Leisingera sp. NJS204: one gene and its partner. The main gene of each other region encodes a partner of the protein of the gene in region 2 in a complex. Links are inferred from orthologs where the notes say so. Each region holds a gene or a part of one and is shown on either strand. Other genes may lie near its edges.

What was found.
Region 1: the proteins of mfd (region 2) and uvrA are in contact, whole or in part, in a crystal structure (PDB 4DFC), measured with the Escherichia coli proteins. The link is inferred for Leisingera sp. NJS204 from one-to-one orthologs.

Annotation. Positions count from the first base shown.
Region 1 is NZ_CP035417.1:2,104,296-2,118,613, reverse strand. What follows is about bases 7,340-10,759. They hold uvrA (excinuclease ABC subunit UvrA), read left to right. Parts: upstream 7,340-7,700; coding sequence 7,701-10,559; downstream 10,560-10,759. Other genes in these bases: ETW24_RS10340 (MFS transporter), read left to right, coding at 7,340-7,420. In the rest of the region: lpdA (dihydrolipoyl dehydrogenase), read left to right, coding at 1-1,282; ETW24_RS10350 (IS110 family transposase), read right to left, coding at 2,791-3,822; more of ETW24_RS10340, read left to right, coding at 6,251-7,339; ETW24_RS10330 (excinuclease ABC subunit A), read right to left, coding at 11,079-11,513; ETW24_RS10325 (helix-turn-helix domain-containing protein), read left to right, coding at 11,635-12,405; ETW24_RS10320 (hypothetical protein), read right to left, coding at 12,422-12,775; ETW24_RS10315 (Hint domain-containing protein), read right to left, coding at 12,874-14,318. UniProt on the Escherichia coli protein: The UvrABC repair system catalyzes the recognition and processing of DNA lesions. UvrA is an ATPase and a DNA-binding protein. A damage recognition complex composed of 2 UvrA and 2 UvrB subunits scans DNA for abnormalities.
Region 2 is NZ_CP035417.1:1,875,897-1,890,822, reverse strand. What follows is about bases 7,128-11,155. They hold mfd (transcription-repair coupling factor), read right to left. Parts: upstream 10,793-11,155; coding sequence 7,328-10,792; downstream 7,128-7,327. Other genes in these bases: ETW24_RS09250 (component of SufBCD complex), read right to left, coding at 10,837-11,155; ETW24_RS09260 (tetratricopeptide repeat protein), read left to right, coding at 7,128-7,270. Outside these bases: ETW24_RS09295 (arsenate reductase ArsC), read left to right, coding at 1-249; ETW24_RS09290 (aquaporin), read left to right, coding at 246-902; ETW24_RS09285 (hypothetical protein), read left to right, coding at 1,033-1,263; ETW24_RS09280 (helix-turn-helix domain-containing protein), read right to left, coding at 1,293-1,916; ETW24_RS09275 (class I adenylate-forming enzyme family protein), read left to right, coding at 1,981-3,486; ETW24_RS09270 (DsbA family oxidoreductase), read left to right, coding at 3,483-4,148; ETW24_RS09265 (multidrug effflux MFS transporter), read left to right, coding at 4,301-5,536; more of ETW24_RS09260, read left to right, coding at 5,597-7,127; more of ETW24_RS09250, read right to left, coding at 11,156-11,358; hemB (porphobilinogen synthase), read left to right, coding at 11,543-12,541; ETW24_RS09240 (YSC84-related protein), read left to right, coding at 12,693-13,268; ETW24_RS09235 (NAD(P)-dependent oxidoreductase), read right to left, coding at 13,376-14,248; ETW24_RS09230 (penicillin acylase family protein), read left to right, coding at 14,365-14,926. UniProt on the Escherichia coli protein: Couples transcription and DNA repair by recognizing RNA polymerase (RNAP) stalled at DNA lesions. Mediates ATP-dependent release of RNAP and its truncated transcript from the DNA, and recruitment of nucleotide excision repair machinery to the damaged site.

The DNA of each region.
Region 1 (14,318 bases), 230 kb from region 2 along the record:
TATGGGCGGTATCTGCCTCAACTGGGGCTGTATCCCGACCAAGGCGCTGCTGCGCTCCTCCGAGGTATTTCACCTGATGGAGCGGGCCAAGGATTTCGGCCTGAAAGCCGAGAACATCGGCTATGATCTGGACGCGGTGGTGAAACGCTCGCGCGGGGTGGCGAAACAGCTGTCCTCGGGCATCGGCCACCTGATGAAGAAGAACAAGATTGCGGTGGTCATGGGCGAAGCGACGCTTCCTGCCAAGGGCAAGGTGTCGGTCAAAACCGACAAAGGCTCTGAAGAGCTGACCGCCAAACACATCGTGCTGGCCACCGGCGCACGGGCACGCGAACTGCCGGGGCTTGAGGCTGACGGCGATCTGGTCTGGACCTACAAACACGCGCTGGACCCGGTGCGGATGCCGAAGAAGCTGCTGGTCATCGGCTCGGGCGCCATCGGTATTGAATTTGCCAGCTTCTACAACACGCTGGGCGCCGACACCACGGTGGTTGAAGTGATGGACCGGGTGCTGCCGGTGGAAGACGCGGAAATCTCCGCCTTTGCCAAGAAGGCCTTTGTCAAACAGGGCATGAAGATCATGGAGAAAGCCATGGTCAAGCAGCTGGACCGCGGTAAGGGTAAAGTGACGGCCCATATCGAGGTTGGCGGCAAGGTTGAAAAGCAGGAGTTCGACACCGTGATCTCTGCCGTGGGCATCGTCGGCAACGTCGAAGGCCTGGGGCTGGAAGAGCTGGGCGTCAAGGTCGACCGCACCCATGTGGTGACGGATGAATACTGCCGCACCGGGGTGGATGGTCTTTACGCGATTGGCGATATCGCCGGCGCGCCCTGGCTGGCGCATAAGGCGTCGCACGAGGGTGTCATGGTGGCCGAGCTGATCGCGGGCAAACACGCGCATGCCGTAAAGCCCGAAAGCATTGCCGGCTGCACCTACTGCCAGCCGCAGGTGGCTTCGGTCGGTTATACCGAAGCGAAGGCCAAGGAACTGGGTTATGACATCAAGGTCGGCCGCTTCCCCTTCATCGGCAACGGCAAGGCGATTGCGCTGGGAGAGGCTGAAGGCATGGTGAAGACCATCTTTGACGCCAAAACAGGTGAGCTGCTGGGCGCCCATATGGTCGGTGCGGAAGTGACCGAGCTGATCCAGGGCTACGTGGTGGGCCGCCAGTTGGAAACCACCGAGGAAGACCTGATGAACACCGTCTTCCCGCATCCGACGCTGTCCGAGATGATGCATGAATCGGTGCTCGATGCCTATGACCGGGTGATCCATATGTAAGCTGCCTGGCAAGTTGCCTGTGGAGCGGAAATTGGAAAGGCGGCCTGTGAGGCGGAGCCATTCCGAGTTGTAGGACACGGGCGGCAGGAAACTGCCGCCCGTTTTTCCTTTCGGGCCTTTAGCGACCTTGAAGTTTTGCCGACATTGGCGTGCCGTGGGACCGCCACGGTTGATAGAGAATCCTGAAGAGGTTGGGCAGGTGAGAGCGATCGTCCCGCCGACGGTCTCGCTTCTTCTTGAAGGCTCCGCCGGAGGCCTCCGCCTTTTCGACACTGTCTGCTTCCTGCTGCGAGCCCTTTGGTTGCGACGGCTGATGGACACCCGTCCGCATCGCCGGAGTGGTGCGGACGGCCTTGCTGGCACGCCTCTTCGGCACAAGGATCGCCTTGTCTCTCCCCGGCACAGCGATATGCGCCTGAACGGCTCGCCACTTTCTGCCGTATCAGGAGCCCCCTCCACAGCGCACGCCTCTGGGCCTTCTCCAGGTTTTGCCTCCGCCTCCAGAGGCAGCTTGTAGGGCCTCCAATTGAAGAAGTTGCAGTGCACGCGCCATATGTTCATCAGGGCGATCAGGACGCGCGGATTGCTGGCAGCGCCGTTGATGTATGTGGCGCCTACGCGAGAGCTGCGGCCACCTGCCCGCTGGACGATGCTGACGCGCTTGCGAATGGCGTTCATGAAGGTGGAGGCCGGCTGGATCGTCGCGTGGATGACCCGGCGGGTGATGGCGGCACGGAGTTCCGGGTCGTCAATCCGGAGCCCTCGATAGTCGGCACGATAGCGTGCTGACAGGATCGGGAAGCCAACGGTCTTGTCGATCTCGTTTGCCATCTGGATAGGGCTATGACCCCCCATGCGCGGGAACGCGGCCGAAGCGGGGATTGGACCCGCCCACGAGCTTTTCGGCTGGTCGTTTGGGTTGGTGCGGTAGGCAGGCTTCAGGTTCGCGGAAGTCCAAGTCTGTAGCGCTTCCCAAGGCTTTAAGTGAGGATGCATCTCGCGCCATTTCTTGAGGCTCTTCGAAAACACCGCCTGTTTCTCGCGGATACGGTCGATCTGCACATCTTTCTTGAAGCCAATGACTGCCCGTTCGAACCTGTCCGCAAGGATCTCCTTGCGGAAAATGTGCGGCAGGACCCGCGCCATCTGCCCCTCCCGCCTGCCAACGAGGGTGAGCTTCCTGCTGGGGATCATCCACTTGAGACAGGCAAGGGACGCCTGTGTGGATGTATATGGACCCCGCCTGATTGCAACGGTCTGTTTGGTTCCGGCTTCGAGGTCGCGATTGCTGATGTATATCCGGCTTCTTAGGGCGGCCCGATATTTCGTTGCTGCGAGCCCCGATGGATTTCCTCTTGCTTCTTCCTCATCGCCCCTAAGGCATCGGTGCTGACCTTGCCGATCCACACATCAGGTTCGAGAAGCAACGGGCGTGACCCTTTTCCATCTCCTGGCAGATGTTGTAATATTCTGGGTAGCTCTCCTTTATTGACTTTCCGAGGTGCCGTTCAAGCGAACGACATGGCGGGTTCTGGGCGGTAGTTCTGATCTCTCGCTAAGAGCGACCAGACTATCCGAGCGTTCTTGTTAGCCAGTGCCACCGAGACGACATTCGGATGCCGTCGTTCGCGCATCCGCGCGATCCATTGGCTGCGCGGATCGGTTTTCCCGGCCGCCTTTCCAAGCACAGCTCGTGCGCCGTGGATCAGCAGTGTGCGCAGGTATCGGTCACCGCGCTTGCTGATCCCGAACAAGCGTGCTTTTCCACCGCTTGACCGTTGCTTTGGAACGAGCCCCAGCCACGCGGCAAATTGACGACCATTCTTGAAGCAGGATTTATCACCGACTGCTGCCACCAATGCCGTTGCTGTAATCGGGCCAACACCTTCGATTTGACCAATGCGCTGGCACATCTCATTGGCGCGGAAGAGATTCTTAATCCGCCGGTTGCAGCCTGCAAGACGGCTGTCGAGTTCGGCCAGTTCCTCACGCATGTCGCGCAACATATCAATGAAGATCTCCCCAAATTCGCCCTGATTGTTATCGACTATTTCACTGAGGGCACGCCGGATGCGGGTGATGTCCCGCGCCACCACGACACCATGTTCCCCAAGCAAACCGCGGACTTGGTTTACCAGCCGGGTACGGTTTGCGACCACGCGCTGGCGGATACGGTGGACCGCTTGGATTTCAAGCTGTTCAGCCGACTTAGGGGGGACAAACCGCATTGATGGCCGGCCGGCAGCCTCGCAAATCGCTTCGGCATCGTTGCGATCGTTTTTGTTCGATTTCACATAAGGTTTCACGAACTGTGGAGAGATCAGCCGCACCTCGTGGCCCAAATCGGTCAGAAGCCGTGCCCAATAATGCGATCCGCAACAGGCTTCCATACCAACAATACAGGGCGGCAATTCTGCGAAGAAATGCGCAACAGCGTCTCGCCGGAGGGTCTTCCGCAAAACCACTTCTTCAGTCGTACCCACTGCGTGAACTTCGAAAACGTACTTGGCCAGATCCAGGCCGATCCTTTTGATTTGCATGTTATGATCCTCCAATCTCCATTCGAAGATACGCCGCCCGAGGGCGGCGGGGTCCATACCATTGCCCCGATGAATGCAAGCTTTTTTCAGACTGTTTGTGCATGTGGTCAGGTGCAGTCGTGTGTCCGGCCTCAAAGTTGCAGCCTGTCAACAGCTGCGGGCCCTTATGGAGATATGCAGATCGGGTCCAGTTCGCTTACCCGCGCTCGGAGGCGCATCGGCGTCAATGATGGTTCTCCCGGCCCAGTCTCGTGACCGTTTGCCCTTACGTTCCTCCGTCCTGCTCACATTCCCGGCGACACGCCGGCGAACTCGACCTATGCGGCCGCCATCGCCGGATCTCTGTAATCCTCACCCTTGCGCATCAGCGCCCAGGCCGTTCGGGCCATGCGGTTGGCCAGCGCCACCGCAACCAGCATCTTAGGCCTGCGCGCCAACATTCGTGCGAGCCAAGAGCCCTCTGGGGCGCCTTTGCGTGCCGCCCATCGCACAACTGCCACAGCGCCGACAATCAGCAACCTTCGAATGTCGCGCTGACCCATCTTCGACGTCCGCCCGAGCCGCTCCTTGCCGCCACTCGAATGCTGTTTCGGCGTGAGCCCGACCCAGGCCGCGAAATCCCGGCCTTTCGAGAAGGTTTCCATTGGCGGCGCGAAGGGCGTTGATCGTCTGCGTGCGCTGGCGGACAAGGAGATCGCGGGTGCGATATGCCAGCGCTGCCGCCTGCTGTTCCTCGCTTTTCACGGCCGCGAACCGCATGGCCGGACGCGATGCTGCTTGCGCTATGGCCTCTGCATCAGCCATGTCATTCTTCTGGCGTTTTACGAACGGCTTCACGTATGCGGGCGGGATCAGACGGAGGCCGTGACCCAGATCGCTGATTGCCCGACCTCAATAATGGGCACTCGCGCATGCCTCCATCGCCACGACGCAGGAGGGCTGCTCGCTCATGAACTTCAGCAGCTGCACGCGCGACAACTTGCGCCTGAATATAACGGACCCGTCCACCCCGGCACCATGTGCTTGAAATACGTTCTTAGCCAAATCCAGGCCGATGATGCTAACCTCGTTCATGGACGCTCTCCTCCTAGCAGTGCTCCAACGCCCGCTACCTTGGCACATTCGATGCCGCCGGGGGGGCGTCCACCCCATCGCTTTCGTATAAGTGCCGCGCGTCATAACGCCATTGAAGGCGTTCCGGCTGTCACGTTCGTGCTTCACGAGGTTGAACCAGTGATCGCGCAGGTGCTCGATCTCGTCGGCCCGGGCGGTGGCGGCCTGGGTCGCCATGTAAGCCTCCGGCGAGAGAGGTTCTCCGGCGGCATCGAATGCTGTGGCGGTCCGTCCTATGAAGTGGCACAGGCGCTTCTCCGCAGCGGAGAAGAGCGCCGGTTCGTCGAACCGCGCCGCCGGCCGCTGGAAGTGAAGCCTTGGTGCGGTGAAGGTGCCTTTCGAGTTCCGATACAGCTTGCGAGGGGCCGAGCCCCGGGCGACGCCGAAGGAGGCGTCCTCAATGACCTCCAGCGGGTCGATGGTCGGATCGAAATCCACATCGCAGCGGAAGTCATAGCCCGAGCGAATGGCGGTACTGACCGGGCAGTTCAGCTGCGTGATTTTGCGGTCGAGCTTGGTCTGCCGGTTTACGCCGGCGACGATGCCGTCGTTGGCGATGCGCGTGTGGGTGCAGGGCTTGCCGTCTTTGATACGCTGCCGTTCGACACGCTAGCGCCACTTCGCGAGTTGTGCTTTCTCGTAGGCTAAGAGCGTCCGCTCGAGCCAGAAGATGCGATTGTAAAGCCTGGACATTCCCGGCTCCGTCTCGCCCCTGGGCGTACGGAGAATGCGGCGGATGCCGTGAAGGCCCGTGCCATTGGCCAACAGGGACAAGATCTCGATGTTCTCGTCGCGCGTCTTCTGACGGCGATGCCCGCTCGACACTGTAAAGCGGGCCCCAGGCAGTCCTTTGCAGGGCTTGTGGATTACCCGGACGGAGCGTGCACGCGGCACAGATCCTTTTTTGTGGCCGGCCTTTCGCGATGGCTTGCCGTTGGCGCCGTTGAAGATGAACTCCCCAGGCTTTTCACCTTGTTCGGTCCTTTTGTCCGTTTCTGGGTCAAGAGCTCGCGTACCTCAAATATTGGCCACTATGGCCCACGACGAAATCAAGCGGGCACAACTGAGCGCTCACCGCGGGAAGTTCGAACTTCCCGCCAATCCGCCCCTGATGACGGAAAAATCAAACAAGATCAGGGCGTAAAAACAAATACCTGCCGACCTCTCGGTCGGCAGGCTGGCAGGACGCGTGCCATACAGTACGGAATGGCTCCCTGTGAGGGGCCGCCTTTTTCTTTGGCGGCAGGGCTCTGGTCCCGGCGCCGGGTCCGGGGTAACCAGAGGCTTGTCAAGCGACACAACAGGGGCAGCAGCCATGACGGCATCCGGAAATTCCCGCTGGGGGCTGATCCTGGCGGTCTGGGGCGCAGGCCTGGGGGCGGCTGCGCAATACGGCAAGATCAGTGTGATCTTTGGCCGGATGGCCGAGCTGTACCCGCAGGCGGGAAACGCGATCAGCTTTTCCGTGTCGCTGGTCGGGGTTTTGGGCATTCTGCTCGGGGCTGTGGCGGGGTTGTATGTCGCCGCTTTCGGCTACCGGCGCACGCTGATCTGGGCGCTGTGGGCGGGGGCGGCGATGTCTGCCCTGCAAGCGCTGCATCTGCCGTTCGGGGTGTTCCTGGCCTCCCGTGTGGTTGAGGGGCTGTCGCATCTGGGTATCGTAGTGGCAGGGCCGGTTCTGATTGCACAGCTGAGCTCGGAGCGGGGACGGGGGCTGGCGATGACCCTGTGGAGCACGTTTTTTGCCGTCGCCTTTACCCTGCTGGCCTGGTTCGGGCTGCCGCTGGCGGATGCCTGGGGGCTGCTGGCGCTGTTTGGTGCCCATGCGGGCGTAATGGCGGGGCTGGCGCTGCTGCTGGGCTTTGCCTTGCGCGATGTTCCGGTGCCGGAAAGGGGGCCGCTGCCGCGTCTGGCGGAATTGCCCGGGCTGCATCTGCCCATTTACCGGTCCCCCTGGATTTCGGCGCCGGCCGCGGGCTGGCTGTTTTACACTTGTTGTTTTGTAGCGGTGCTGACGGTGATCCCGCCTTATATCGCCGAGGACATGCGCGCCTTTGTGCTGGGGATGATGCCGCTGGCCAGCATTGCGGTGTCGATGACCCTGGGGGTGTATCTGCTGCGGTTCCTGCCGGGGGTGCGGCTGGCGCAGCTGGGGTTCCTGGCCTGTGCCGCCGCCGCCCTGTGGCTGTGGGCCATGCCCGGCGCGCCGGCCGCCTGTATCGCCATGGCGGGGGCCATGGGGCTGGTGCAGGGCGGCTCCTTTGCGGCCGTTCCGCAGCTGAACGGCAGTGCCGCCGCGCGGGCGCAGTCCAGCGGTGCAATGGCGCAGATGGGCAATCTGGGCAATACCATCGGAACGCCGCTGATGGTGCTGGCACTGGCCGGCGGCGGCTTTGGCGGCATGATGGCTGTGCTGCTGGTGCTGTTCCTGAGCGGAACTGCGGTGCATGGTCTGCTGTCAGCGCGGCGGCGCAGCATGGCGTAACGGGGCCTCTCCCGCCCGTCGCCGGCCCCCGGTCCGGGGGCCGGCGCCCGTTGGGCATGGCGCCGCAAGCGGCGCGCCGGATTCCGGTTGAAATCCGGGCCGGAAAACGCGTGTTTTCCGGTTTGATCCGGGGCCGGCGCAGCCTGCTGCCAGCTGCTGTCAGCAAGTTTTGTCCTGTTCGTGATATGTTCTCTTTTGGGGCTTGGCGTTTCCCGGTGCATTCCCTATTTGTATGGCGGGCGTTTGCCGCTGGTTTGGCAGGCGCGGGCACGGGGGCATTATGGCTGAGCTGAAATCCATCGAAGTACGCGGCGCGCGCGAGCATAATCTGAAGAGCATCGATGTGGATATTCCGCGCGATGAGCTGGTGGTGATCACCGGCCTTAGCGGTTCGGGCAAATCCAGCCTGGCGTTTGACACCATCTATGCCGAGGGCCAGCGCCGTTATGTCGAGAGCTTGTCGGCCTATGCCCGCCAGTTCCTGGACATGATGGAAAAGCCGGATGTGGACCACATCAGCGGCCTGTCTCCGGCGATTTCAATTGAGCAGAAGACGACATCGAAGAACCCGCGCTCAACCGTTGGCACGGTGACCGAGATTTATGACTATCTTCGGCTGCTGTTTGCCCGCGCAGGCACGCCCTATTCCCCGGCCACCGGCAAGCCGATTGAGGCGCAGCAGGTGCAGGACATGGTCGACCGGATCATGGAGATGGAGGACGGCACCCGCGGCTATCTGCTGGCGCCGATCGTCCGCGACCGCAAGGGTGAATACAAGAAGGAATTCCTGGAGCTGCGCAAGCAGGGCTTCCAGCGGGTCAAGGTGGACGGCGAGTTCTATGAGCTGGACGAGCCGCCCACGCTGGACAAGAAGTTCCGCCATGACATCGACGTGGTGGTTGACCGTCTGGTGGTGCGCGAGGGGATGGAGACGCGGCTGGCAGACAGCTTGCGCACAGCGCTGGATCTGGCGGATGGCATTGCCATTCTGGAAACCGCGCCCAAGGAGGGCGATCCGGAACGGATTACCTTCAGTGAGAATTTTGCCTGCCCGGTCAGCGGTTTCACCATTCCGGAGATCGAGCCGCGGCTGTTTTCCTTCAACGCGCCGTTCGGGGCCTGCCCGGAATGCGATGGTCTGGGGGTTGAGCTGTTCTTTGACGAACGCCTGGTGGTGCCGGACCAGTCCCTGAAGGTCTATGACGGGGCGCTGGCACCCTGGCGCAAGGGCAAGTCGCCCTATTTCCTGCAGACCATCGAGGCCATCGCCAAGCATTACCAGTTCGACAAGAACACTGTCTGGAAGGACCTGCCGGAGAAGGTGCAGAAGGTGTTCCTGTATGGGTCCGGCGAGGAAGAGATCATGTTCCGCTATGACGAGGGCGGGCGGGTTTATCAGGTCGAACGCACGTTCGAGGGTGTGATCCCCAACATGGAGCGGCGTTACCGCGAGACCGATTCCAACTGGATCCGCGAGGAGTTCGAACGTTATCAGAACAACCGCCATTGCCACCATTGCGAGGGTTACCGGCTGCGCGCCGAGGCGCTGGCGGTGAAGATTGCCGGTGTCCATGCCGGTCAGGTGGTGCAGCTGTCGATCCGCGAGGCGCTGGCCTGGATCGAGGATGTGCCGAACCATCTGAGCCAGCAGAAGCAAGAGATCGCCCGTGCTATTGTGAAGGAGATCCGCGAGCGGCTGGGGTTCCTGAACAATGTCGGGCTGGAGTATCTGTCGCTGAGCCGTAACTCCGGCACGCTGTCCGGCGGCGAGAGCCAGCGGATCCGGCTGGCGAGCCAGATCGGGTCCGGCCTTACGGGTGTGCTCTATGTGCTGGATGAACCCTCCATCGGGTTGCACCAGCGCGACAATGACCGGCTGATCGGCACCCTGAAAAACCTGCGCGATCAGGGCAATACGGTGATTGTGGTGGAACACGACGAGGATATGATCCGTCAGGCGGATTATGTGTTCGACATCGGCCCCGGCGCCGGGGTGCATGGCGGTGAAGTTGTAAGCCACGGCACACCGGGTGCGGTTGCTGCGGACACCGGCTCGATCACTGGGCAGTATCTGTCCGGCACCCGTGAGATTGCGGTGCCGCCCAAGCGGCGCAAGGGCAACAAGAAGAAGATCAAGGTGGTGAAAGCTACCGGCAACAACCTGAAAGAAGTGACGGCAGAGTTTCCGCTGGGCAAGTTTGTCTGCGTGACCGGCGTCTCCGGCGGCGGCAAGTCGACGCTGACGATTGAGACGCTGTTCAAGACCGCCTCGATGCGGCTGAACGGCGCGCGCCAGACCCCGGCGCCCTGCGAAAGTATCAAGGGGCTGGAGCATCTGGACAAGGTGATCGACATCGACCAGCGCCCGATCGGCCGCACGCCGCGGTCGAACCCGGCGACCTATACCGGTGCCTTTACGCCGATCCGCGACTGGTTTGCCGGTCTGCCGGAAGCCAAGACGCGCGGCTACAAGCCCGGGCGCTTTTCCTTCAACGTCAAGGGCGGCCGCTGCGAGGCCTGCCAGGGCGATGGTGTCATCAAGATCGAGATGCATTTCCTGCCCGACGTCTATGTGACCTGCGAAACCTGCAAGGGCGCGCGCTATAACCGCGAGACGCTGGAGATCAAGTTCAAGGGCAAGAGCATTGCCGATGTGCTGGATATGACGGTGGAAGACGCGCAGGAGTTTTTTCAGGCGGTGCCGTCGATCCGCGACAAGATGGACGCGCTGATGCGGGTGGGCCTGGGCTATATCAAGGTGGGCCAGCAGGCGACAACGCTGTCCGGCGGCGAGGCGCAGCGGGTGAAACTGTCAAAGGAACTGTCAAAACGCTCGACCGGGCGGACGCTGTACATTCTGGATGAGCCCACAACAGGCCTGCATTTCGAGGATGTGAAGAAGTTGCTGGAAGTGCTGCACGAGCTGGTGGAGCAGGGCAATTCGGTGGTGGTGATTGAGCATAATCTGGATGTGGTCAAGACCTCCGACTGGATCATCGACATCGGTCCCGAGGGCGGCGATGGCGGCGGCGAGATTGTCGCGGCGGGTACCCCCGAGACAGTGGCGGATGAGCCGCGCAGCCACACCGGGCGGTACCTGAAGGACATTCTGGCGGCACGGAAGGTGGCGGCGGAGTGAAAGTTGTGGGATTTGCGGTCGGGTTCGTGCTGATGCTGCAAGTCCCATTTGCAATTGCTGAGCGTGCGCCGAAGTGTTTTAGCTGGGCGCTAGAACTCTGCGAGTGCAGCGCGTTGTTCTCAGTTTTAGAAACTGAGCCAACAATCGCGGGACAACGGAGAATGGACGAATGGAGGGAATTGGCAGAGAAGCTGCGGTTTCGGGCCTACCCTGTGATGGGAAAAGAACTTGGGGACCGGCTGATAGACGCCAGAATTGATGAGTGGCGGTTATTGCCGTCTACACTTGATGTGCATCGGGAGTTTGCACGGGTCTTATCAAGCTGCGCCAGATATTGGAAACGGCTTCTTGCCGGCTTGCCAGTGTCCATCGGTCCTTAAGCTGTTTAGCCGCAAAAGCATTTCGTTTAGCGGAGCAAGACTGGAGCTGGGATGAGGGGCGCAGCCCCTCTTGGCCTTTGGCCAATTCACCCCGGAGTATTTCTGGAAAGATGAAAGGGGGCGGTTTCGCCCTCATTATTCATGCAGTTTGCGCGGCGGCGGGGCGGGCCAGCATCAGCGGCACCAGGAACAACAGCAGGAAGAGCGTGTTCATCACAACGTTGAACCAGGCGCCGGCGGCGAGGGAGCCGAGGCTGTCGGGCACGTACCAGGCCAGCAGGGCCGGGATCAGCAGGCGGCGGCCAAGAGCCGGGTTGGTGCTGTAGATATGCTCTGTCACCAGGTAGATCAGCACGCAGAAGCCGCACATTAGCCCGCCGCTGATGGCGGTCATCAGGGCGGCCGCGCCGGGGGTAAGCGCCTGGGCGCCGTCCACCGGCAGAAAGGCGAGATCGATGAATAGGCTTAGTGCAGTGCCGAGCGGGGTGGCCAGCGCCAGTATCATAGCCAGCCCGAAGGCGGCGGCGAGTATCGTGACGGTTTTGAGCATGCGGATTGCAGCTGAATGGGTCATTGGAAGCTCCTGATAATGTCTGCGCGCAGAATGCAGTCAGGCACGGAAGCGGAACAATTACCTTGGAGGTAAGTGAACTTCTGATTGTGCCTGTCTATGCTGCGGGAAAAGGAGACAGCTCATGGCGGAAGGTTTCGGCGCGGTTCTGAAGAAATGGCGCGGGCTGCGGCGGATGAGCCAAATGGCGCTGGCGCTGGAGGCCGGAGTCTCGGCGCGGCATCTGTCCTTTCTGGAGAGCGGAAGGTCGCGGCCCAGCCGCGGCATGGTGCTGCGCTTAAGCGATGAACTGCAGGTGCCGGGCGGGGCGCGCAATCAGCTGCTGGCGGCTGCCGGTCTGGCACCTGTGTTTTCACGGAGGAATCTGAACGATGCGGAATTGGCGCCGCTGAAGCAGGCCGCTGAACAGATGATGATCGCGCATGAGCCGTATCCGGCGCTGATGATCGACCGGCATTGGCGGCTATTGCGCCTGAACCGGCCTGCGGCCCTAATGCTTGAAGGCGTAGGGATCAGTGCGGGCTGCAGCCTGATTGAGGCTCTGCTGGAGAACGCCGGTCTGCGGGAAGTGCTGGAGAACCTGCAGGATGTTGAACGGCTGAGCCTGGCCCGGCTTAGAACCGAGCTGGCCCATTTCGGCGAGGATCCGGTGCTGGAACAGGCGGTAGAGCGGCTGCAGCGGATGGTGGCGGCCTCGGGCTGCGCACCTGAGGGGGAGCTGCCCGCGGTGATCCCGGCCCGCTACCGGATGGGCGGGCAGGTGCTGTCGTTCTTTTCCACCATTACCCAGTTCGGCGGCACAGGGGATCTGGCGATGGCGGAGCTGCGGATCGAAATGCTGTTTCCGGCTGATGAGGCCACGCGGGAGACGATGGCCGCTATGGGCGGCCGCTAGCAGGCAGTGCGGCGGGTCAGTTCGCCAGGTCCGCCTCGGCACCGATCAGGCGCAGCACTTTCTGGGTCTCGCGGTTCACCTGATAGACATAGCCGCCGGCCTGAACATAGCTGCCAAATGGGTCCGGTGCCCATTCGCCGGGAGACCCGATCCAGATGTACTCATCCAGAATATGGTCGCCGCGGCGGTAGAACTTCTTGGCATGGTCCGGCGGCACGCAATGCGATGAGGTCTTGGCCAGGCCTGCCGGGCAGTGCAAGCCTGCCTGGTCCGACTTGCCATGTCCGATGCCATTGCCTGCAGCAAGCGGAATAGCCACTGCACAAGTGGCGGCGAGAACAATGATGGAAACAAAATAACGGCGTACCATTTACGGCGGGTCCTTTCCTGGTCGCCATTGACATAACGGGCCAGGCGCAAAATCCAAGAGGGCGGTAAAGCCGGCGGCGGCGGCCCGCCTGCAGCCGGTTACGCAGCGGCAAGAACCCGCGCTTCATGGCTGCGCAGGGCCAGCCGCGCCGCATTTCCGTACCCGCGGCCGGTTTCAGCGCAGAGTTCCGGGAACAATTCGCGGATTTCCGCCAAGGTGCCAGCGTCAAATCCTGCCGCTGTTTGCGGGCCGGGCTGGTAGCTTTCGCTGAGGGCGCCGTCGGCCCAGAGAATCTGGTGGCGGCCGAACAGCAGGTGGACATACTGCGCTTCCTGCATCTCCAGCGCCGGGCGGATGGTGCTGTCGTTCACCAGGTCCTTGGCCTTGACCAGAACCTCACCCTCGCCGAACAGCAGCTCGGCGCGGCTGCCGGAAACCAGCATCCGGTGCTGCGGCGACACATATAGGTCGCGGCTGTTGCCGCAGCTGCCTTTGGCAAAGCGGATCGGAGCGGTCCCGGGCGTGCAGGCGATGCGGCGGCTGCCGGTCCATTGCAGGGGCTGCGGGCCGTTGTCGTAGGTAAGAACCTCCATGCCGGGGCGCAGGTCCTCGACCGGGATTTCACCGCCGGGCACCCGGATCAGGGTGCCGCGCAGGAAGCAGGGAACCGTCTGGTTGATCTCGACCAGGCCGGTGTCGGAGTTGCCCAGACCGTTGTCTGCAGTGTAGTTGAAATAGACGGTTTCCAGGTCGCCATCGGTGACGACGGTCAAGGTGCCGTCGGCGTTCAGAGTGATCTGCTGTCCGGTTGCCAGGGTGACGGTATCATTTGCGAACACTTCCTGGCCATTGATATGGGTGATGGTCAGCGTGCCGCCGGTGGTGGTGTCGTTTTCCAGTACATCCACCACACGGGTCTTGTTGATCGCGATATCTTCCTGGTCATCCTGCGCGACCACCGCTGTCTGCACTGAGCCGCCGGCAATCAGCAGGTTGGTGTCATAGCTGCTGTCTACAGTATCGGCGACGCCGATCTTGAGGGTGTTGATCTCCCCTGCATTCACCGGAGCGACAAAGGTCAGGGTGATGGTGAACCCGTCCATTTCGGTGTTGAACTGGTCGCCGGTGTTGTCGACATAGACGTTTTCGGTGCCATCGTTGATATTGCCGATCGACGCGGTGCCGTTGCCGATGGAGACCTGGGCCTCTACTCCATTCACCCAGACACCGACCACGTCATTGTATTGCGAATTGGCGAACTCGGGGTATTCCTCGGAGGACAGCACAAAGTCGATGGTCAGCAGGTCGCCGTCCGGGGTGAAGTCGATTTCCAGAAACGAGGCATCGCGGGTGGCGGCACCGGCGAGGGCGTTGAAATCCGCGTCGTTGTTGGCGCCGGTGGTATTGGTGCTGGTGTTGCCGCGGACGTTTGTGTTGGTGCTGCCGTCGCTGTTGGTAAAGTCGCGGGCGTAACCTGTCGACAGGATCACGCCGGAATCTGCAGGTGCTACGCCTGGTGTGGTTGTATCAGCGCCAGTGTAGA
Region 2 (14,926 bases):
GACATAGTGATCACCGTCTGCGCCGCAGCAGCGGGCGAAACCTGCCCGGTCTGGCCCGGCGCGCCGGTTCGCGCCCATTGGGGCGTCGCAGATCCGGCTGCCGCGGACCAACCGGAATGGGACACCGCCTTTCGCGCGGCTTATGCCACGCTGGAAAAGCGCGCCAAGGCGCTGCTGGATCTGCCGTTTGACTCCATGAATGAGACCGAACTGACGCAGCAGCTTAAACTGATCGGAGAAATCCAATGACCGGGCAGAAACTTCTGGCCGAAGGGCTGGGCACATCCATGCTGCTGGTCGGTGTTGTTGGCTCCGGGATCATGGCTGAAAACCTGGCAGGAGGAAACGTGGCCCTGGCCCTGCTGGCCAATGCTGTTGCCACCGGCTGCATGCTTTATGCGATCATCACTACCCTGGGTCCGATTTCAGGCGCCCATTTCAACCCGGCCGTAACCCTTGCCTTCGCCCTGCGCGGCGAACATGAATGGCGTGCGGTGACACCCTACGTTCTGGTGCAGATCGGAGGCGGGATCCTGGGGGTCTGGGCTTGCCATGCAATGTTTGATCTTGCAGTTTTGCAAAGCTCTGAGACTATGCACCGAACAGGAACAGCGCAGTGGTTTTCCGAAATCCTGGCCACGTTCGGCCTGTTGTTCGTGATCTTCGGCGGGCTGCGCTCGCGTCCTGATACAGTGCCTGCTCTGGTTGGAATCTACATCACCGGAGCCTACTGGTTCACCTCTTCGACCAGCTTTGCCAACCCGGCAGTGACCATCGCACGCGGCTTCAGCGACACCTTTGCGGGCATCTATCCGGGGCATATCCCGATGTTCATTGTGATGCAGCTGATTGCGGTTGGAATCGGCCATCTGGTGCTGCCCCGGCTGTTCGCACCGGCCTAGGCGCTGGCAAAAAACCGCTTAACACAGCGGCCTTGGGCTGATGGCCCGGGGCCGACGTTACGCGACGGCAGAAAAAATGCTAGCATGAGGGTCCAACAACCATAATCAGTTTGTCAGGGAGGCCCCCCCAATGCCTGTACAGACAGCAGCTGCCAGCTGGATTGACAGGATGCCCCGCATCAAACAGCGCTTTCCGCATCTGAAAGCCTGCAACGCTCCGTCACTCGTGGATGACCGGGACAGATTTGTTGCCTATCTGGCCCGCACCCATCACCTCACCTTGAACGAAGCCAGGGAGGAAGTGGACGACTTCCTTTATATTGAAAGCCTGCTAAGAGAACTGGACGGGCGGCCGCACTAGCAACGCAGCCGCTGTTTCAGGCCTCAGGATCAAGCCAGCGACGTCACCCAGAGGATCATTGCATCTTCGGGGCTGGAAGATATGACATTGTGCCCCATGGCTGCGTCGTAATAGGCGCTGTCACCGCGGCGCATTTCAATCGGCTCGTAAAATTCCGTGTAGAGCTTAACCACCCCGGTCAGCACATACAGAAATTCCTCGCCGTCATGGCGCACCCAGCCGTCAAACTCATCCAGTGACCGCGCCCGCACCCGCGCCCGGTACGGCAGCATCTGCTTGCGCGACATACCGTCCGCCAGCAGCTCGTGCTCATATGTCGCGGTGGCATGGGCCGAACCGTCACCGGATTTGGTCACCGTCATCCGCCCGTTCACCTGACCGCGCTGCGGCTGGGTAAACAGCTGCGGCACCGAGATCTGCAGGCCCACCGCCAGCTTCTTAAGCGCCTCGTAAGTCGGTGACATCTGGCCATTTTCGATCTTGGACAAGGTCGAGCGCGCCAGCCCGGCCTGATTGGCAGCGTGTTCCAGCGTCCAATCCCGCGCCTTGCGCAGTTCGCGCACGCGCGCGCCCAGGTCCAATGGCTCTGCTTCGTTATCTCCGCCGTTTGCACGGGCGATGGTAATCAGGGACTTCGGGTCACGGCTTGTCATAGCCACTCTATAAGCCGCACCTGCGCAGCTTGCAACGCAGGACGGCGCGGGCTAGCCAATTGCCATGCTGTCCGTTTTTGATCAGGGGCCTTTTGCGCCCTGCCCTTCGCCTTTCAATCTCGCGGCCCATGTGCTGCGCCATGCCCGTCGGCTGGCGGAAAAACCCGCCCTGTCGGTTCTCGCGGGCGATGCCTGCGAAGACTGGAGTTATGCCCGGCTTGAAGCAGCGGTGCGCGGAACCGGAACTGGGCTGCTCAAGGCGGGATTGAAACCTGGAGATATTGTGCTGCTGCGGCTGGGGAACACGGTTGAGTTTCCCATTGCCTACCTCGGCGCCATTGCCGCCGGACTGGTGCCGGTGCCCACCTCATCCCAATTGACAGCGCCCGAAACCGCCCGGATGATTGCGGATCTGAACCCGGCTGCGGTGCTGCGCGACCCGGCTGTGCCCTGCGCGAGTCACCCGCTGCAGATCAGTACGGCCCGCTTGCTGGATATGCACCATCTGCCTCCCTGCGACTACGCCTTTGGCAACCCCGAGCGGCGCGCTTATGTGGTCTACACCTCCGGCACCAGCGGAAATCCGCGTGCAGTTGCCCACGCCCACCAGGCGGTTTGGGCGCGGCAGATGATGGTGGAGGGCTGGTACGGTCTGACAGCAGACGACCGGCTGCTGCACGCCGGTGCGTTCAACTGGACCTACACCCTGGGCACCGGCCTGCTGGACCCCTGGGCGGCGGGTGCAACGGCGCTGATCCCACTCCCCGGAACCCCACCAGAGGACCTGCCCGCGCTGCTGCGCCGACACCGTGCAACCCTCTTTGCTGCGGCCCCCGGCGTCTACCGGAAGCTCCTGCAATCCGGCCCGCTCGATTTGCCGGACTTGCGGCATGGGCTTTGCGCTGGTGAAAAGCTTTCCCGCCATCTGCACGCTGCCTGGGACACCGCAACAGGCCGCGGATTGTTTGAGGCTTTCGGCATGTCTGAATGCTCGACCTTCATTTCGTCTTCGCCGTCCTGCCCAGCACAGGACGGAGCACTCGGGCAGCCGCAACCGGGCCGCAAGGTCGCGATTCTCGGCCCTGACGGACCGGTGCCGGTGGATGAGGAAGGCACCATCGCCATCCACCGCTCGGACCCGGGGCTGATGCTTGGCTATCTGAACGCGCCGGAAGAAACTGCCGCCCGCTATCAGGGGGATTGGTTCCTGACCGGTGATCAGGGCGCAATGACCGGCGGCGGGCAGATCCGCTATCTGGGACGCGCTGACGACATGATGAATGCGGGCGGCTACCGCGTGTCCCCGATTGAAGTCGAAACCGCTTTGGCCGCCCATCCTGGCATCACACAAGCCGGCGCCGCAGCGGTAGAGGTGAAGCCGGACACCTTTATCATCGCCGCCTTCTATACCGGTCCCGAAGAGTTGAACGCCGCAGAACTGCAGGCCTTTGCATCCCAGCGCCTGGCCCGTTACAAGCAGCCCCGCGCTTATATCCATCTCGACGCGCTGCCTGCAGGCGCCAATGGCAAGCTGCTGCGCCGCGCCCTGCCCGCCCTGTTCAAAGGATGACCCAAATGACCACCGTCAAGCTCGACATCCTGTCGGACCCGATCTGCCCGTGGTGCTATATCGGCAAGACCCATCTGGACAAGGCACTGGCCGAGGTGCCGGATCATCCCTTTGTTATCGAATGGCACCCGTTCCAGCTGAACCCGGACATGCCGCGCGAAGGCATGGACCGGCGCGACTATCTGGAGCGCAAGTTCGGCGGCAAGGACGGCGCGGTTAAGGCTTATGCCCCAGTGGTGGAACACGCCGGAAACGCCGGGCTGACGATCAATTTCGAGGCGATGACGCGCACGCCAAACACTCTGGATGCACACCGGCTGATCCATTGGGCCGGAATCGAAGGCAAGCAGACTGAAGCGGTGGATGCCTTGTTCCAAGCCTACTTTGTGGACGCCAAGGACATCGGCGACCACGCGGTTCTGGCCGGCGTCGCACGCGAGGCCGGAATGGATGCAGATGTCGCCGCACGCCTGCTGCAAGGCGACAGCGATGTGCAGACCATCCAGGACCGCGACGCCCATTCCCGCAAGATGGGGGTAACTTCGGTGCCGACCTTCATTGTCGCCAGCCAGCACGCCGTGCCCGGCGCCCAGCCGCCGGAACTGTGGAAGCAGGTGATCGAAGACATCCTGCAGCAGCTGAAAGACGCAGAGGCCGAATAACCTTGCGGCAAATTGCTTAGCATCGCAACAATGCACAGTTTGCTGTGCAGCCGGGCGCTGGCCCGGTATGCGGATTCGTGATAGCGGAACCGGACAGCTCCCGGACCGGCCTTGTTCCCCGGAAACATCTGAAGAGCTGTTAGAGGTTTCAAATGTCACAACCCCAGGTACACTCTCCGGCCCACGGCATGGCCAAGGCCGAATTCATTGCCCTGATCGCGATGATGTTTGCCACCATCGCCTTTTCCATCGACGCGATGCTGCCCGCCTTGCCCGAAATCGGCCAGGCACTTAGCCCGGATGACATTAACCGCGCCCAGCTGGTGCTGACTTCTTTTGTGCTGGGCATGGGCATCGGCACGTTCTTTACCGGCCCGCTGTCCGATGCTTTTGGCCGCAAGACTGTCATAGCCGGCGGTGTTGCGCTGTACATCGCAGCCTCTGCGGTTGCCTGGCAGGCGCAATCGCTGGAGCTGCTGCTGGCCTCCCGCGTCGTCATGGGGCTGGGTGCCGCAGGGCCGCGGGTTGTCGGCATTGCCATCGTGCGGGATTTGTACTCGGGCCGGGAAATGGCCCGGATGATGTCGATTGCAATGATGATCTTCACCTTGGTTCCCGCCTTTGCACCGATGCTGGGCGCGGGCATCATTGCCTTTTCCAGCTGGCGCAGCATCTTCCTGGCCTTTGCCATCTTCGCCATCCTCATCGTGATGTGGATGGGCCTGCGCCTGCCGGAGACCCTGGCGGTGGAGAACCGCCGCCCCTTCCGTCTGCCGCTGCTTTTGGGCGCGGTAAAGGAAATGTTCGCCCACCCGGCTGTGCGCCTGTCTATTCTGGTGCAGACCCTTTGCCTAGGCATGCTGTTCACCATGCTGACCATGGTGCAGCAGGTCTATGACGTGATCTTTGACCGCGCTGGCAGCTTTCCCTTCTGGTTTGGATTTGTGGCCTTGATGGCAGGCACCGCCAGCCTGCTGAATGCGGCCATCGTGGTCCGCGTTGGCATGCGCCGGATCGTGACCTGGTCCTTGGCTGCGCAGGTCTGCATTTCCGCAGTGATGCTGGTGCTCAGCGGACAGGCGCTGCCGGAAACGCTGCTGTTCGGCCTGTTTGTCGCCTGGCAGACCAGCGTTTTCTTTCTGGCCGGCACCACGCTTGGCAATCTCAATGCTATCGCGATGGAGCCGATGGGCCATATTGCCGGCATGGCGGCCTCGGTGATTGGTGCGATTTCCACCGTTCTGGCCGCTGCCATTGCGGCACCAGTGGGCCTGCTGTTTGACGGTTCACTGCTGCCGCTGGCTGCAGGACTGCTGACAATGGCCGGCCTTGCGTTCCTGCTGATGCTGCAAATGGCACGGGCTGAGGCGCAATTGCCCGCAGAATAACTATCTTGTCCGGATCAACGCCTCTGCCTAACCTCTCCAAATACTTGGGGAGGTTATTTCATGGGTTACGATTATGATCTCGGCAGCCATTCCTGTCTGGTAACGGCAGCTTCGCCCAAGACGCAAAAGTGGTTCGACCGCGGCTTGGTCTGGACTTATGGCTACAACCACGAAGAAGCCGTCAAATGCTTCAAGCAGGCACTGACCCACGATCCCGGCTGCGCCATGGCCCATTGGGGCGTGGCCTATGCAACCGGCCCGAATTACAATCTGCCCTGGAACTTGCGGGACGGCAAAGGCCGTGCCGAAGATCTGGCACAGGCTTTTGACGCCGCCCAATCCGCGCTGGCTTGTTTAGAGGGCTGCACAGAGGCCGAGCGGCAGCTGATCCATGCCCTTCAGGCCCGCTATCCCCAGCGCGAGGCGATGGAGGACATGCACATCTGGGATTATGCCTTTGCCGACGCCATGCGCGCGGCGTTTGCCGCCTGCCCGGATCATCTGGATCTGCGCACGGTCTATGCCGAAAGCCTGCTGAACCTGACACCTTGGAAAATGTGGGACTTGCAAACCGGCCTGCCCGCCGAAGGGGCCGCGACATTGGAGGCGCAGGAGGTTCTGGAATGGGCAATGGAGAACGACCCCGGCGCGATGAGGCACCCCGGCCTGCTGCATCTTTATGTGCATCTGATGGAGATGTCGCCGACGCCGGAAAAAGCCCTGAAGGCCGCCGATGTCCTGCGCACACTGGTGCCGGACGCAGGCCATCTGGTGCATATGCCGACCCATATCGACGTGCTTTGCGGTGACTATCACAGCGTGGTGCATTGGAACCGGAAAGCGATTGAGGCGGATCTGAAGTTCTACGCGCGTGAGGGCGCCTTCAACATCTACACCGGCTACCGCCAGCATAACTACCACTTCGTCATCTTCGGCGCGATGTTCCTGGGGCAGATTGAACCTGCGTTGCAGGCCAATCAGGGTATTCTGGACACCACCCCGCCGGAAATGCTGCTGGTAGAAAGCCCGCCTATCGCGGATTTCTTTGAAAGCTACATGGCAATGCACCCGCACATCCTGGTCCGCTTTGGCCGCTGGGAGGAGGCCATGGCGCTGGAGCTGCCTGAAGACCCAGCGCTCTATTGCACCTTGACCGCCAACACCCATTACGCCCGCGCCATCGCATTTGCCGCAACTGGCCGGGTGTCACAGGCCGAAGCGGAGGAGCAGCTGTTCCGCGCCGCCAAGAGCCGCGTTCCGGAAACCCGCCTGCTGCACAACAACCGCGTCGTGGATCTGCTTGAAATCGCATCCGAAATGCTGCGCGGTGAGATTGAGTACCGCAAAGAGAACTACGACACGGCTTTTGCCCATTTGCGCCGCTCGGCCGAGCTGGACGATAACCTGCCTTATGATGAGCCCTGGGGCTGGATGCAGCCCAGCCGCCACGCACTTGGGGCGCTGCTGTTTGAGCAGGGCCGCTCGGGACAAGCCGAGGCGGTCTACCGTGCGGACTTGGGGCTGGATGGTACTTTGCCGCGCGCGTCGGTCCATCCGGACAATATCTGGAGCCTGAAAGGCCTGCATGATTGCCTGAAGGCCCGCGGCGAAACCGTTGAAATCCGGCACATAAAGCAGAAACTCGATATGGCGCTTGCCCGCGCAGACCAGGCGGTGGCTGCGTCCTGTTTCTGCGCACAGGCAGCAATGAAGCCGGACAGCTGCTGCAGCTGAGCAAAATGTCTTCGAAGACATTTGCCAAGGAAATTCGAATTTCCTTGGCTCTGCGTATCAAGCTTTCGCTTTTGCCTTGGCCTTTTTCTTCTCTGCCACGACTTTCTCTGCCAGGTCGCGGGCAATGGCAAAGGCGCCCTTGATCTTGTCGCTGTCTTTCTTCCAGTCCCGGCGCACGACGATTTTGTTGTCCTTTACCTTGGCCAGACCGTTTTGGCCCTGGATGAACTCCACCAGCCCCTGAGGCGAGGCGAATTTGTCATTGTGGAATTGGATCGTTGCGCCTTTCGGCCCGCCGTCCATCTTGGCAATGCCTGCGCGTTTGCACATTCCCTTGATCCGCACCACCAGCATCAGCGTGTTGACCTCTTTCGGCAGCTTGCCGAAACGGTCGATCAGCTCAGCAGCAAAACCTTCCAGCTCCACTTTGGTCGAGAGCGACGACAGGCGGCGGTACAGCCCGAGGCGCACATCCAGATCCGGCACATAGGTCTCCGGGATCAGTACCGGCACGCCCAGATTGATCTGCGGCGCCCAATGCGCATCGGCGTCCGAGAGGCCCTCCATCTCACCCGCCTTGATCTTGGCAATCGCCTCCTCCAGCATCGACTGATACAGTTCATACCCCACATCGCGCATCTGGCCGGATTGCTCATCGCCCAGCAAATTGCCCGCTCCGCGGAGATCAAGGTCTTGCGAGGCCAGGGTAAAGCCGGCGCCCAATGTGTCGAGCGAGCCCAGCACCCGCAGCCGCTTCTCTGCCGCCGGTGTCAGCCGCTGACGCGGTTTGGTAGTGAGATAGGCATAGGCACGGGTTTTCGAACGCCCCACCCGGCCCCGGATCTGATAGAGCTGCGACAGGCCGAACATGTCGGCGCGGTGCACAACCATCGTGTTGGCGGTCGGAATGTCGAGGCCCGACTCCACAATCGTTGTTGCCAGCAGGACGTCAAATTTGCCGTCGTAAAACGCGTTCATCCGGTCGTCGAGTTCGCCCGCTGCCATCTGCCCATGCGCCACCACATAGGTGAGTTCAGGCAGCTGTGCCTGCAGGAACGCCTCGACATCCGGCAGGTCGGTGATCCGCGGCACCACATAGAAGCTTTGCCCGCCGCGGTAATGCTCGCGCAGCAGCGCCTCGCGGATAGTGACAGTGTCAAATTCGCTGACGTAGGTGCGGATCGCCAGACGGTCCACCGGCGGGGTGCCGATGATCGACAGATCCCGCACACCGGTCAGCGACAGCTGCAGTGTGCGCGGGATCGGCGTGGCCGTCAGCGTCAGCACATGGATGTCGCTGCGCAGCTGTTTCAGCCGTTCCTTGTGGCCAACGCCAAAGTGCTGTTCCTCGTCGATGATCAGCAGCCCGAGGTTCTGGAACCTGATGTTCTTGGCCAGTACCGCGTGGGTTCCAACAACGATATCGACGGTCCCCTTGGCCAGCCCTTCACGGGTCTGGCTGGCCTCTTTGGTACTAACAAAACGCGACAACTGCCTGACCTGCAGAGGAAACCCGCGAAAACGCTCGGCAAAGGAGGCCGCGTGCTGGCGTGCCAGCAGTGTGGTCGGTGCCACCACCGCCACCTGCAGGCCGGACATCGCCGCGACAAAAGCCGCGCGCATAGCCACCTCGGTCTTGCCAAAACCTACATCGCCGCAGATCAGCCGGTCCATCGGCTGGCCGGAGTGCAGATCCTCCATCACGTCCTCGATGGCGCGCAGCTGGTCGTCGGTCTCCTGATAGGGGAAGCGGGCAGAAAACTCCTCCCAGGCATGCGGCGGCGGGTCCATCACCGGTGCCTTGCGCAGGGCGCGTTCAGCTGCAATGCGGATCAGCTTGTCCGCCATCTCGCGGATGCGTTCCTTGAGCTTGGCCTTCTTGGCCTGCCAGGCACCGCCGCCCAGCCGGTCCAGCAGACCTTCGTCATGGCCGTATTTGGACAGCAGTTCGATGTTTTCGACCGGCAGGTACAGTTTGGACGCTTCGGCATATTCCAGCAGGATGCATTCATGCGCAGCACCTGCTGCCGTCACCACTTCCAGCCCCTTGTAGCGGCCGATGCCATGGTCCACATGCACCACCAGATCACCAGGGCTGAGCGATTGCGTTTCGGTCAGAAAGTTCTCGGCCTTGCGGCGTTTCTTGGGTGCCCGGATCAGCCGGTCGCCCAGAACATCCTGCTCCGAGATCACCGTCATGTCCGGCGCCTGGAACCCGTGCTCCAGAGCCCAGACCGCCAGATGCAGGCCGCTTTTGCCGATCCGCGTGCCATCCATCACCGGGATGGCTTCTGCCAGGCCTTCATCCTCAATCAGCCCGGTCAGGCGTTCGCGCGCCCCTTCGGAGTAAGAGGCAATAAGAACCGGTCCCTCCTGCATCCGCGCCTTAATATGGGATGCCAAAGCCCCGAAAAGGCTGATGCTTTCCTGCTGCCGCTCGGGTGCGAAGTTGCGCCCGATCCGCCCGCCGGCATCCACGGTGCCGGGACCCGAGGCCTGCGGCAGCGGGTGCAGTTGCACCACGCGGTGCGCGGCCGATACGGCCTCCCAGGCCGCGTCATCCAAATACAGCAGGCCCGGCGGCGTGGGTTTATAGACGGTATCAATCCGTCCCTTCTGCGCCATTGCGTGTTTGCGGGTTTCAAACTGGTCCTCGATGGTGTCCCAGCGCGCCAGCCGTGCCGGTGTTACCTGATCATCCAGCGTCACCGTCGCCTGCGGCAGGTAGTCGAACAGAGTTTCCAGCTTTTCATGGAAGAACGGCAGCCAATGCTCGATCCCCTGATGCTTGCGCCCTGCGCTCACTGCCTCGTACAGCGGATCATCCGTACCGGCGGCGCCGAATTCAATCCGGTAATTCTGACGGAACCGGGTGATTGCCGCCTCGTCCAGGATCACTTCGGACACCGGCGCCAGCTCCACCACCTCCAGTTTCTCGGTGGTGCGCTGCGAGGCCGGATCGAACCGCCGTGCGCCATCCAGCACATCGCCGAACAGATCCAGCCGCACCGGGCCGCTTTCCCCCGGCGGGAAGATATCGATGATACCGCCACGCACCGCATAGTCGCCCGGCTCCATCACCGTCGGGCTTTGGGTGAACCCCATCCGCACCAGGAAATTGCGCAGCGCGCCTTCGTCAATCCGGTGATCGACACGGGCAGTAAAGGCCGCCTCGCGCAGCACCCCGCGCGCAGGCACCCTTTGGCTGGCGGCGTTCAATGTGGTCAGCAGCACAAACTGCATGGGCATCTGATGCACCAGGGCCGCCAGCGTGGCCATCCGCGCAGCCGAGATATCGGCGTTCGGCGATACCCGGTCATAAGGCAGGCAATCCCAGCCGGGAAAGACAAACACCGGCATCTGCGGCGCAAAAAAGGCAAGTGCTGACCGCATTGCCTCCATCCGCTTGTCGTCACGCGCCACATGCAGAACCGGCGCGCCGGATTTCTGCACTTCCTTCAGGATCAGCCGGGCATCAAACCCTTCGGGCGCGCCGCCCATGGTGATTGCACGCTGTGCCATGCCTTTTCCTTTCCGGGTGTCCTCAATCGGTCTCAGCCCGCCTGTTAAAATGCCCCGATGGTCAGGTTTTGATACATGCCCCAGAACGCGGTGACCACAATGGAGATTACCCCGACGACCTGCACATAGAGCCGGCAAAACGCCAATCTTTTGCGCAGCTCCCCGCCCGTGGCACCTTCCTGTGAGATCCGGCGCGCGGTCAAAAAGCTGATCAGCCCGACCACGGACATCGGAAACACCAGCAGGAACACGGCCTGGGCAATCTCCATCAGGAAGACAAAGCCAAGCACAGCCAGGCCGGACATCACAAAACAGGACAGCGCCACCAGCCAAGGGCCTGAAACCTCGGAGATGTACAGCAGGCGGTTCACATTGACCCGGACCATATCCTCCAGATCGCGTTCCGCCTGGCCGCCATTGCGCTGCGCCCGCTGGACCATATCATAGGGCACCCCCAGGATCCTGTTACTGGCCGTCGACCAGAGCACCGCCAGCGCAATCCAGTACCACAGGTTGGAGAATGACCGCAGCTCAATCATCTCATAGATAATATGAAGCAGATCCACGCCAGCCCCCCGCTTGTGCCCGCAGATCCTCGGGCTGGAATTTGTCAACCGGCCCTATATCAACCGGGAAGCGCGTGCAGGCAAGCCCTGCCTGCCGCACAAGTTTTTGGGCGCGGCGATTGTGCCTCTTGTTCCCGGGGCCGCTTCCATGCCACCCATGGGCAAGCCAAAACGAGAGACCGCCATGAAGCCCACCGTCGCGCCCTTTCCCGCCGCCCGCCTGCGCCGCACCCGTGCCAGCCAGGCCATCCGTGACCTGGTCCGGGAGAACACCCTGACGCCGTCTGATTTCATCTGGCCGGTGTTTGTCCGTGAAGGGGAAGGCGTTGAGGAACCGATCGCTTCGATGCCCGGTGCGGTGCGCCGCTCGGTGGACAAAATTGCCGAAGCCGCAGTTGAGGCGCAGGCCCTGGGGATCCCGGCGATCTGCCTGTTTCCCTACACCGATGCCTCGCTCAAAACCGAAGATTGCGTCGAGGCCTGGAACCCGGACAACCTGACCAATCGCGCAATCCGCGCGATCAAGGATGCGGCGCCGGATATTGCAGTGATGACTGACGTGGCGCTGGACCCCTACAATATCAACGGCCACGACGGTTATGTGGTCGATGGCGAGATCGTCAATGACGCCACCGTCGAGGCGCTGGTCAAAATGACGCTCGCTCAGGCCGATGCCGGCGCCGATATCATCGGACCGTCCGACATGATGGACGGGCGGATCGGGGCGATGCGCAGCGCGCTGGAAAATGCAGGCCACCACAATGTGGCGATCCTGTCCTATTCGGCCAAATACGCCTCCGGCTACTATGGGCCGTTCCGTGATGCGGTCGGTGCCTCGGGCGCGCTGAAGGGCGACAAGAAAACCTATCAGATGGACCCGGCCAACAGCGACGAAGCGCTGCGGCTGATTGAGCGCGACCTGATGGAGGGCGCCGACATGGTGATGGTCAAACCGGGCATTGCCTATCTCGACATCTGCCACCGGGTGAAATCCGCCTTTGGCGTGCCGACCTATGCCTATCAGGTCTCGGGCGAATACGCGATGATCCAGGCCGCAGCGCAAAACGGCTGGATCGACGGCGAAAAGGTGATGATGGAAAGCCTGATGGCTTTCAAACGGGCGGGCTGCAACGGCATCCTGACCTATTTCGCACCCGCCGCGGCCCGGCTGCTGAACGGCTGACCCAGTCATTCAATGCGGATGCGGATCACTTCAGCGGGAAGCCGCCGCTGTCCAGCTGGCAGCAGATGACAGGCAGCGGTTTTCCGCGTATACATTCGATCAGAGCCGGAGCATACCGGCCTTGGAGCAAATCATTACAGGCACCTGAGAAATGAGCAGTTTTTCCTCTTCCCGCATGACCCGCCGCGGCTTTGCCCTGACGGCTCTGGCCGGCGCCGGCGTTACCGCCGCATGCGGCAACGGCATAGGCAACAGCAATGGCGCGACCATCGACGCCCGCGTTGATAGCACGCTGAACCAAATGTACAGCCAGTACCCCAACACCCGTACCCTGGCCGAAAAGGCAACCGGCATGCTGGTAATGCCGCTGGTCACTGAGGCGGGCTTTGTATTTGGCGGGGCCTATGGGCGCGGCGCCCTGCGGATCAACGATGTGACCGTCGATTATTACGCCACTTACAAAGGCAATGCGGGCCTGCAGATCGGCGCTCAACAGTATGCCCACGTGCTGTTCTTCATGACCGAAGGCGCCTTGGCCGGCTTCCGCCGCTCGTCCGGTTGGGCGGCAGGCGCAGATGTGGAATATGTGATCAAGGACGAAGGCAACGCGCTGAGTGCCGACACCAATACCCTGACGTCCCCGGTGCTTGCAGTGGTCTTTGCCCAGGCAGGCCTGCGCGTTGGTGCGACTTTGGAAGGCACCAAATACACCCGCATCATCCCCTGATCAGCCCGGGAAACGGCAAAGGCTCACGGCCTTCGCTTCTTTCTGGTTGAAAATACCTCCGCCGGAGGCATGGCCTTTCCTGCCGGAAAGGCCATTTTACCTTACCCTCAGTCCAGTTTGCGCAGCCGTTTGAACAGCGACGAGGTATCCCAGCGCCCGCCGCCCATCTTTTGCACGTCCTTGTAGAACTGATCCACCAGAGCTGTGACCGGCAGGCTGGCGCCGGTTTCATCCGCTGCGTCCAGACAGATACCCAGATCCTTGCGCATCCAGTCCACCGCAAAGCCATGCTCGAAATGATCGTCCAGCATGGTCTCGTAACGATTGGCCATCTGCCAGCTGCCCGCCGCGCCCTGGCTGATCACTTCGACCACCGCCCGCCCGTCCAGCCCGGCCTTCTCGGCAAAATGCAGCGCCTCGCTCAAGCCCTGCACAAGCCCTGCAATGGCGATCTGGTTGCACATTTTGGTCAGCTGTCCCGCCCCGCTGCCGCCGATCCGGCGGCAGATTTTGGAATAGGCAGCCATCACCGGCTCAACCCGGGCGTAAGCGGCCTCGTCTCCGCCGCACATAATTGACAGCACACCGTTTTCAGCCCCTGCCTGACCGCCGGAAATCGGTGCATCAACAAAGAACACGCCTTTCTCTTCTGCCGCGCCATGCAATTCGCGGGTCACGGTTTCCGACACCGTGGTGTGATCAACAAACACCGCGCCTTCGCGCATACCGGCAAAGGCACCATCCGCCCCCAGGCAGACCGAGCGCAGATCGTCGTCATTGCCAACGCAGGCCATTACAAAATCCGCCCCCGCCGCAGCCGCCCGCGGTGTGGCACCGAACTGGCCGCCATGCTCGGCGGCCCAGGCCTTGGCCTTGGCTTCGGTGCGGTTGTAGACGGTGACCTCATGGCCCGCGGCCTGCAGGTGCCCGGCCATCGGATAGCCCATGACGCCGAGCCCCAGAAACGCGATTTTTGCCATCTGCTTTTCCCTTGATCTGTCTTCGCTTATGTTGGCGCCAACCCTACCACCGCCGCCGCGGGGCGCAATCTGCCAAGCGGCTGGAAATGACAAAACCCAAGGGAAAACGACCGCTGATGGGACATCTTTTCCGCTGGCTTATGCGCATAGCTGCCGGCCTGATTCTGCTAAGTGTTCTGGCCGCATTGCTGGTCTATTACCTGGCTTCGCAGTCACTGCCCGAATACAACAAAGAGCTTTCCCTGCCCGGCCTCTCCTCGCCTGTCGAGATTGTCCGCGACAACGCCAATGTACCGCATATCTTCGGCAGTTTCGGCGCCAGCGACGAGGATGTCTACTTTGGCCTCGGCTATGCCCATGCCCAGGACCGCCTGTGGCAGATGGCAGTAATGCGGCGCACCGCCAAGGGCCGCCTGTCGGAAATCTTCGGCACCCGCACGGTTGAGACCGACACATATCTGCGCCGGCTGGATATCTACCGATTGGCGCAGCAATCCGCGGCGGTGCAGTCGCCCGAAGCGATGACCGCGCTCAAGGCCTATGCCGCCGGCGTCAACGCCCGCCTGCAGGAGATCAACGAAGATGCGCTTGGCCGCGGTGCGCCGGAGATGTTCCTGTTCAACATGCCGGTTGCGCCCTGGCAGCCCGCCGACAGCATCGCGATCATGAAGCTGATGG